Regions from separate parts of the Lentibacillus daqui genome, predicted to be linked through region 2. Evidence: riboswitches for the same ligand, from Rfam matches in the RefSeq annotation. Region 2 holds a riboswitch; each other region holds the start of a gene.
The links. Region 2 has a riboswitch for S-adenosylmethionine ahead of O2S85_RS13440 (homocysteine S-methyltransferase family protein). Riboswitches for the same ligand answer to the same signal wherever they lie in the genome.

Region 1: another riboswitch for S-adenosylmethionine. It lies ahead of O2S85_RS08690 (M20 metallopeptidase family protein); the one in region 2 lies ahead of O2S85_RS13440 (homocysteine S-methyltransferase family protein).
Region 3: another riboswitch for S-adenosylmethionine. It lies ahead of O2S85_RS17820 (O-acetylhomoserine aminocarboxypropyltransferase/cysteine synthase family protein); the one in region 2 lies ahead of O2S85_RS13440 (homocysteine S-methyltransferase family protein).

Annotation. Positions count from the first base shown of each region.
Region 1 is NZ_CP114176.1:1,720,395-1,723,584, forward strand. It holds gene O2S85_RS08685 (DNA polymerase IV) at 1-1,015, shown strand, start outside; SAM riboswitch class I at 1,146-1,250, shown strand; gene O2S85_RS08690 (M20 metallopeptidase family protein) at 1,347-2,543, shown strand; gene O2S85_RS08695 (ABC transporter substrate-binding protein) at 2,572-3,190, shown strand, end outside.
Region 2 is NZ_CP114176.1:2,652,404-2,655,593, forward strand. It holds gene cysK (cysteine synthase A) at 1-893, shown strand, start outside; SAM riboswitch class I at 1,136-1,233, shown strand; gene O2S85_RS13440 (homocysteine S-methyltransferase family protein) at 1,335-2,387, shown strand; gene O2S85_RS13445 (glutamate-5-semialdehyde dehydrogenase) at 2,485-3,190, opposite strand, start outside.
Region 3 is NZ_CP114176.1:3,573,575-3,576,764, reverse strand. It holds gene O2S85_RS17820 (O-acetylhomoserine aminocarboxypropyltransferase/cysteine synthase family protein) at 234-1,943, opposite strand; SAM riboswitch class I at 2,117-2,233, opposite strand; gene megL (methionine gamma-lyase) at 2,623-3,190, shown strand, end outside.

The sequences.
Region 1 (3,190 bases), 930 kb from region 2:
GATTGTCATGAGACCTAATTTTGATCGATATCGAACCGCTTCAACGGAAATGTTTAAAATGCTTGCTGCAATCACCCCGTTCGTACAACCGGTCTCCATTGACGAAGGTTATATGGATATTACGGAATGCGAACAGCTTGGCGATCCGATTACGATTGCCGAAAAATTGCAGAAACAAATCAAAAACGAGCTGGATTTACCTTGCAGCATTGGCATTGCGCCAAATAAATTTTTGGCAAAAATGGCCTCCGATATGAAAAAGCCAATGGGGATTACCATTCTTCGTAAGCGTGATCTTCCTCAGAAGTTATGGCCACTTCCAGTTGGTGAAATGTATGGCGTTGGGGAAAAAACAGCCCGTAAATTAAACGCGATTGATGTCATAACCATTGGTGATTTGGCCCGTCATGATGTATACCAGCTTAAACAGGTTTTGGGAATTAATGGAGAACGATTACAAAACCGGGCTAATGGCGTGGATCCAAGACCGGTTGATCCAGATGCTGTTAATGAGTTTAAAAGCATTGGCAGTTCACAAACATTACCTGAAGATACGACCGATGAAACAGAAATCCGTAAACTGATGCACCAGCTTGCTGAAAATGTGGAACGCAGGATGAGACGAAAACAGGCAGCAGGAAGCAGTGTTCAAATCATGATTCGCTATCATGACCGCAAAACAATTACCAGAAGCAAAAAACTGCAAACATATATTGAGACAAAAGAGGATATTCTTCAAGCTGCCAATGAATTATTTCAAAAACACTGGAATTTGGAGCCAATCCGTTTGCTTGGTATAACGGTTCAGGATGTGGATGAGAAACAAAATATCGCCTACCAACTGGATTTATTCACGTATGAGCAGGAAGCGGAAAAGGAAAAGCTCAATAAGGCAATTGATGAATTAACCACAAAATACGGCAAAAACCCATTTAGGAAGTTGACGAATCTTGAAAAGGATGAACAACCACATACAAGTTTTCAAAAGGATTTTCTGGATGATTACAAGAGATAAGTGCTCACATCATTATGTATGGTGTGGGCTTTTTTGTGGGGATCAAGCATAAAATGTATGTGGGCTGCGTATTTTATGTTGACAATCCCTACCAGTATTGTTAACATTAAAATCAATCAACAATTAAAGATTCTTATCAAGAAAGGTGGAGGGACTGGCCCTGTGATACCTGGCAACAGACTGTGGCAGTACTGTGCTAATTCCTGTGAACGTGTATGTGTTCAGAAGATAAGAAGGAGCCATATGTGATTAAATGTGGTTTACCCTCTTCTTGTCTTAAAGGAAGAGGATTTTTTAGCTATTTAATCATAAAAAAAGGGGGAGAAGGAGCATGAACATTAAGGAGCAAAACAATATTCTTGAATCGATTTATTCAGAGCTGGATCAGAATTTGGAGGAAATTATCGGTTGGAGAAGGTATATGCACCAACACCCGGAACTTTCATTTCAAGAAGAAAACACTGCTAAATTTATTGAAGAAAAACTGATCGGATTCGGACTGAAGGTAAGGACAAACATTGGTGGTAATGGACTCATCGGCATTTTGGAAGGAAATCAACCCGGAAAAACAATTGCATTGCGCGCAGATTTCGATGCCTTGCCGATTGAAGATCAAAAGGATGTACCATATAAATCATTAAACCCTGGTGTCATGCATGCATGCGGTCATGATGGTCATACCGCTGCTTTATTGGGAACAGCTAAAACCCTCAGCAAGTATCGCCGGTATATAAATGGTACGATCATCTTCATTTTCCAACCTGCTGAAGAGCTGCCTCCCGGGGGAGCAAAATATATGATAGAAGAAAATGTACTAGATGGCGTAGACTACGTATTCGCTGCACATCTTGCATCTGACATTCCATTGGGGAAAATTGGTGTAGGGGCAGGATATAAAGCAGCTGCAGTCGACAAATTTGAAATTACAATTGAAGGAACTGGAGGCCATGGAGCAAGGCCACATCAATCCAATGATCCGATTGTTATTGGCAGTGATATTGTCAATGCCTTGCAAAAAATCGTCAGCCGGAGAGTCGATCCATTAAAATCGGCGGTCGTCACGCTTGGTGTGTTTCAGGCGGGAAATGCATTTAACGTTATCCCTGAAACTGCACGATTGGAAGGAACGGTACGTACATTTGATGAAAAAGTAAGAACGCAAGTGAGCGAGCAGATTTATTCAATTGTAAACGGCATTGCAGCCGGTTTTCAGGCAACAGCGAAAATAGATTATTTATTTGGTTATCCAGCATTGTATAACCATCAAACAGAAACGGAAACAGTCAAAAAGCTATTAAGTGAAACTTTTTTAGAGAGTTCGGTTGTTGATCTTGAAACAGGCATGGGTGCTGAAGATTTCTCCTACTTTCTATTAGAAAAACCAGGTACATACTTCCGGGTTGGTTCACGAAATGATGATGAAAGCACACATTTCCCACATCATCACCCGAATTTTGATATCGATGAGCGGGCGTTGTTGAATATTGAAAAGGCATTTACGAAAATTGTTTCTTATTATTTGTTTTAAATATGAGCGATGAACATGGGGGAGTGTGATGAAGGTTTACAAATCATTGCAAATCATATTACGTTTAATAATCTCATTAGTCATTATTGGTTTAATTGGCTGTTCAAAGGATAGTAACAGTCAGAATGCAGATAAAGAAACAGACGGTACCCCGGTTAAGGGAGGAGAGCTGAATGTGGCGATCGGATCTGAGCCGGATTCCCTTGACTGGATGTATATTTCTGCGACTGCCACAAGAGACATCGCTTGGAATATGTTTGAAACTCTATTTGCCTTAGATCAGGATTTTGGTGCAAAACCAATGATTGCAAAGGACTATAAGCTTAGTGATGACGAAAAGACCTATACTATTCAGTTGCGTAAAGGGGTGAAATTTCATAATGGCGCCACCGTGACAGCTGATGACGTTGTTGCCTCCATTGAACGTTGGGAAAAAGTATCCTCTGTCGGGAAGATTACTGGTAAATATATTAAGCGAGTAAAAGCGATTGATGCGTATACGGTTGAAATTAAATTAAAGGAAATTTACCATGCTTTTGTTTCCGATATGACTGCTCCAAAATCAGCCTTGATTGTCATACCTGAGGAAATTGCCAACGAAGCAGATGATAAGCCGCTTAAGCAGAACCAGCTTATTGGAACTGGCC
Region 2 (3,190 bases):
CACAATTAATTGGGGATACACCCGTTGTGAAATTAAATAAAATTGTTCCTGAGGATGCAGCAGATGTCTACGTGAAATTGGAACAGTTTAACCCAAGTAAAAGCGTTAAGGACCGGGCAGCGTATAATATGATTAAAGTTGCGGAGGATAAAGGTACCCTGAAGCCTGGAGCAACCATTATTGAACCAACCAGTGGCAACACGGGAATCGGCCTGGCCATGAATGCCGCGGCAAAAGGATATAAGGCCATTATGGTTATGCCGGATAACAGTACCGCAGAGCGAAAAAATATCTTGAAAGCGTACGGAGCCGAGGTAGTCCTCACCCCTAGCGAAGAAAAGATGCCCGGTTGCATTAAAAAGGCTCTGGAACTACAAAAGGAAATTCCGGGAAGCTTTATTCCACAGCAATTTGAAAATGAAGCAAACGCCGATATTCACCGGACAACTACAGCGCTGGAAATTTACGAACAAATGAATGGCAAACTCGATGCATTTGTTTGTACAGCAGGAACCGGTGGAACAATTACCGGTACCGGGGAAGTTTTGAAAGAAAAAATTCCCGGGCTGACAATCACTGTTGCAGAACCTAAGGGATCCCCTGTCCTGTCGGGTGGCAAACCAGGCAAACATAAACTGGTTGGCACAAGCCCCGGATTTGTGCCGAATATCTTAAACACCGACATCTATGACGAAATTATGCAAATCGAGGACGAAGATGCCGTTAACATGTACCGTCAATTACCGCAACAGGAAGGGATTTTTATCGGTCTGTCCGGATCTGCTGCGGTGTATGCAGCCATTGAAGTTGCCAAACGATTAGGCAATGGAAAAAAAGTACTATCCATGGCGCCTGACAGCGGTGAACGTTACCTGAGCATGGACTTGATTTAATTAGGAATAGGGGCGTTCTTCTGTCCAAGCCAAAGGGAGAGCAAATGTTTATCGGCGATTTTTTTATCGTTTATCAACAATTCAACTACATTTATCAGCGGTTTTTGCGATTTTATCGACGAATAGGCGGTTTTCCAATTTATGGTGGGCGTCGAACCTGTCCTCGTGTCCCATTTTCGCTTGACATTTGATTAAGTTGCCCGTATAGTATGTATTAATAATTGAATAAATATTTGAATTTATTCTTATCCAGAGAGGTGGAGGGACTGGCCCTGGGAAACCTCAGCAACAGGCGTATGTACTGTGCTAATTCCAGAAGCGTAATGCTTGAAGATAAGAAATGCTTAAACACACGGTGCCAAGCCTCTTCTTATCGACAGTAAGAAGAGGCTTTTTGCTACCATATAATTTAAAATCCAAGTATACAGGGAGGAAAACAAAATGACGAAGCGTAGTTTGGAACAACGGTTAAAAGAAGGTACGGTTATTGCCGGGGAAGGATATTTATTTGAACTGGAGCGCAGGGGATATCTGCAGGCGGGCTCGTTCGTTCCAGAAGTCGCACTGGATAATCCAGAGGCATTAAAACAAGCTTACCGCGATTTTATGAATGCGGGATCAGATGTGGTACTGGCTTTTACATATAATGCCCACCGTGAGAAAATGCGCATTATAGGTAAAGAAGATTTGTTGGAGCCATTAAACCGGAGTGCTATCCGTCTGGCAAAAGAGGTCGCCAAGGAACATCCGGTTGAAGAGGCGCTTGTCGCCGGAAATATTTCCAACACGAATATCTTTGACCCGAAAAATCCCGAGTCAAAGGAACTAGTCCGCAGCATGTTTGCGGAAATGGTAACTTGGTGCAAACAAGAAGGAGTTGACTTCATTAATGGTGAAACATTTTATTATTACGAGGAAGCACTGATTGCATTGGAAGAAATCACTAAACAGGGCTTACCGGCTGTTATCACCTTTGGATTAATGGGCGAAAATATCTTGCGGGATGGCTACACGGTGGAAGAGGCCTGCAAACTTCTTTCCGAAAAAGGTGCACTCGTCGTTGGGATGAATTGTTTCCGTGGACCAAATACGATGCAGCCATACCTTGCCAACATCCGTCATAACGTTGATGGATATGTTGGAGGACTACCAATCCCATACCGGACGACTGATGAACATCCGACCTTCTTTAACTTGCCAGATGGTGGGTGCAGTTGCCACTTACCATTAGAAACAACTTTCCCAACAGCACTTGACCCGCTCTATCATAATCGATATGAACTGGCGGAATGGGCCAAAGAGGCAAAAAGCATCGGCATCAATTATATTGGTTTATGCTGTGGAGCTTCTCCTGCCATGTTGCGGGCAGTAGCGGAGGCAGCTGGCGTGGAAACCGTTAATTCCAAGTACTCCCCTAATATGGAAAAACACTTTTTATTTGGGAATGATGAGACATTGAAGAAGCATAATTTGGATTATCGGTTAAAAGCTTAACGAAAACTGAAAAATGTGAAAGGTCAGCCCCTCCCCGATTGGTGAGGACGGGCTGACCCTATTTCATCATTTAATATGCGTGGTAATGGTAGTTATTTTATTTTCGCACCTGTCCATTCCCATAAATATAAAATTTACTTGATGTCAATGCACGCAATCCCATTGGTCCACGCGCATGCAGCTTTTGTGTGCTAATACCGATCTCCGCTCCATAGCCAAATTCAGCACCATCGGTAAATCTGGTCGAGGCATTATGATAAACAGCAGCTGCATCAACCAGCTGTAAAAATTGCTTGGCATGCTCGTTATCTTCCGTAATGATCGCCTCCGAATGTTTCGTGCCATAATGATTAATATGCTCAATCGCTGCTGTACATGAGTCAACCTGGTTCACACTGATACAAAGGCCAAGATATTCCGTATACCAGTCTTCTTCAGTTGCCGGTTTTGCTTGGGAAAAGGCTGCACATACCGCTTCATCCCCATGGATCTCCACACCATTTTCAGCCAGCTTTTCTAACAGGCTTACACCGTTTTGCTTCAGCCACTTTTCATGAATGATTAGTGATTCAATCGCGTTACAAACGGATGGGCGTTGTAGCTTGGCATTTAAGACAATCGCTTCAGCCATCTTAGGGTCAGCTGCTTCGTCAATATAAATATGACAGTTACCAGCACCAGTTTCGATGACTGGTACAGTGGATTCACGTACAACGGTATCAATTAAATTCTTACCGCCGCGAGGGATTAGCACATCCAGGTAATCATTTAAATGGAACAATTCTTTGGCTGTTTCCCTGCTT
Region 3 (3,190 bases), 920 kb from region 2:
TATCTTGGCTAGTATATCATGTTTTTATCATTGATTTGGCATGTTATAAAATTGTAATAATAAGACAGGGGGACTCCTGCTAAAATCATCCATATCTAGTGGAACACACACAGAAGCCATTATTTCTTGCAAGTTGTGATTATGATTATAGCATACATGTTTTGTCGCGAAAATGATGTAAAAAAAGAAGGCCGTACCCATATAGGGTCAGCCTCCAAAACCTTAAAAAATTGTTATACCTCAACAGTCAGTTGTTCGGATGTGTTGTTGCGCAAACGTATAAATGTTTCATTGGGGTTTAATCCGGTGATAACCGTAATTCCGCAAGCTTTTGCATGTTCCAGTGTTGGATCGGTTTCATCCGGTTGTTCTATCCACAGGATCTTTCCTTGTGCATTAATAAACTGTTCCAGCGTGCTGGCGGGGACAGGTCCTTTTTTCAACCAAGCTGCATCAATTGTATCCGGCGCTTGGGTCTGTTCATTTACTTCGACGATTTGGAATCCATACTGTTGTAATTGCTGTAATTCCTGTTTGCTATGATCTTGGCCAATTACTGCGATTACTTTTTGTCTTATCGCACCAGCTTCACGGGAAAAAGGGGATGAAAGCAGCCATTTAATGGCATCATTCCCGGAAGATTGGATAGTTGGCTTTGTATCGGTAGCTTTGGCAATAGCCTGATCCAAATCAATTAAAATATCATCCACATTTTCGACCCCGATAGCAAGGCGGACAAGTTCTTCGGATACACCGCTTTTTTCCAAGTCTTCCGCACTTAATTGCTGATGGGTTGTGGATGCAGGATGAATAATCAGTGATTTCGCATCCCCGACATTCGCGACATGTGACCAGATCGAAATATTGTCAATCAATTTCCTTCCTGCTTGCCTGCCACCTTGAATACCGAACGTGATGATGGAACCAAAACCGTGTTGCAAATATTTTTGAGCCAATGAATGGGAAGGGTGGTTTTCCAATCCAGGATAGTTGACCCATTCCACAGCTGGATGCGCCTTGAGGTATGCGGCGACTTCTAGCGCATTTTGATTATGACGTTCGACACGCAAATGTAAGGTTTCCAGTCCTTGCAATAGCAAAAAGGCATTAATGGGACTTAGGCATGCTCCGATATCCCTCAGTAATTGCGCCCGTAATTTTGTTGCGAAGGCAGCCGGTGCCAAGTCTGCATAGCGGAGGCCGTGATAGCTCTCATCCGGTTCGGTAAACCCGGGGAATTTTTCGTTGTCCCAATTAAATCGTCCACCATCGACAACAACACCACCAATGGAATTTCCGTGGCCACCGATCCATTTGGTAGCAGAATGGATCACAATGTCGGCTCCCCATGTTAAGGGCTTTGCGCAATACGGGGTAGCAAACGTGTTGTCCACAATTAACGGGATATGATGTTCGTGGGCGATGCTGGCAATTTCCTCCACATCAAGCACATTCAGACTCGGATTGGTAATAATTTCTCCATAAATTGCTTTCGTTTTTGTTGTTATCGCGGAACGAATGGCATCAAGGTCTGTCCCGTCAACAAATTTCACCTTAATTCCATAACGGGGCAAAGTGGTGGAAAACAAATTATAGGTTCCGCCGTACAAGTTGCTGTCGGCAATAATTTCGTCACCGGCACCAGCCAGATTCAGAATAGCTAATGTAATTGCTGCCATGCCGGATGAGGTGGCAACTGCTGCTGATCCATCTTCCAACTGGGCGACTCGTTCTTCAAAAACAGCACACGTTGGATTGCCAAGTCGTGTGTAGATATTGCCTGGTTCAGCTAATGCAAATAAGTTTTGCGCATGTTCCGTATCGTTAAATACGTAGGAAGTCGTCTGGTAGATCGGAACACTGCGAGATCCTGTTGTTGGATCTGGTTCCTGCCCTGCATGAAGCAACAATGTTTCTAAATCGTGCGAATGAAAGTTTGACATCAATGATTCCTCCTAAGGTAGTTGGGTGACTGATTATTTCAGCCAATGCTTTAATTCTGTAAGGATTGCTTGTATCACAGTATAGCAATGACTTTGATCGAGCGTTGTAATTGACGTGGGGGGATACGAAAAAACGCCCTTCCTTAAGAAGAGGGCGGATAAGAACGTTCCTCCTCTTATCTTCCAGATCGACAAGGACCTGTAGGATGTAGCACCTTTCATGACTGCTTTTTAGCCTGATGGTTGCCGGGTTTCGCAGGGCCTAATCCCTCCACCGCTCTTGATAAGAGATATAAAAAGGTTTTGAAAAATTTAATTTAATAAAAAGTATAAACCTGAGTAGTGTCATCTGTCAACTGTTATTTTGGGAATTATCATGGCTCATTAGCGAAATCGCTTTGCTGTCTTTGTCCCGAGTCTTTGTCCCGACTTAGCGGGTCCCTCTCCCGTCCCGGAGCGTACTCTACCGACTTCGCGAGTCTCTGTCCCGTCCTCGGTGCATTCTCTCCCGACTAGGCGAGCCCCTCCCGTCCTGCTTGCAGCTCCTCTAAAATCTTAACAAGGAGGGGATTCAGTTTAGCGAAAAAAGTGTGTCAATAATTCAGAAAACACTTTCGAATATTGGTATTTTCCGATATCATGGATGTAAAGAAAGAAAGCGCATAAAGGGGAGAGGAATATGGCTAAGCGATTTAAACATTTGGAAACATCTGTCATACATGATGGTTATGATGCAAAAGATATGTTGGGAAGTTTAACACCACCATTATTTCAAACATCAACTTTTACATTTGCAACTGCTGAACAAGGGGAACGCCGATTCTCCGGGGATGAGGAGGGCTATATTTATTCACGAATTGGCAATCCGACTGTAACGGCATTGGAAGAACGAATGGCCGCGTTAGAACATGGGGAGCGGGGGCTGGCATTTGGCTCCGGGATGGCTGCTGTATCGGCAGTTTTGATTGCATTAACCAAGGCTAATGATCATATTGTCTGTTCATCCGGGCTGTATGGGTGTACATTTGACCTGTTAAGCATGATGGAGGAAAAATACGCGATAACCCATAGCCTTTCCAACATGAATTCCGCTGATGAGTTGCGAAAATGTATCAAACCGGAAACGGCCTGTATTTATGTGGAAACGCCGATTAATCCAACCATGAAGTTGATTGACCTGGCAATGGTTGCAAAAGTAGCCAAGGAATTTGCGATCCCGGTTGTCGTTGATAATACGTTTTGTTCGC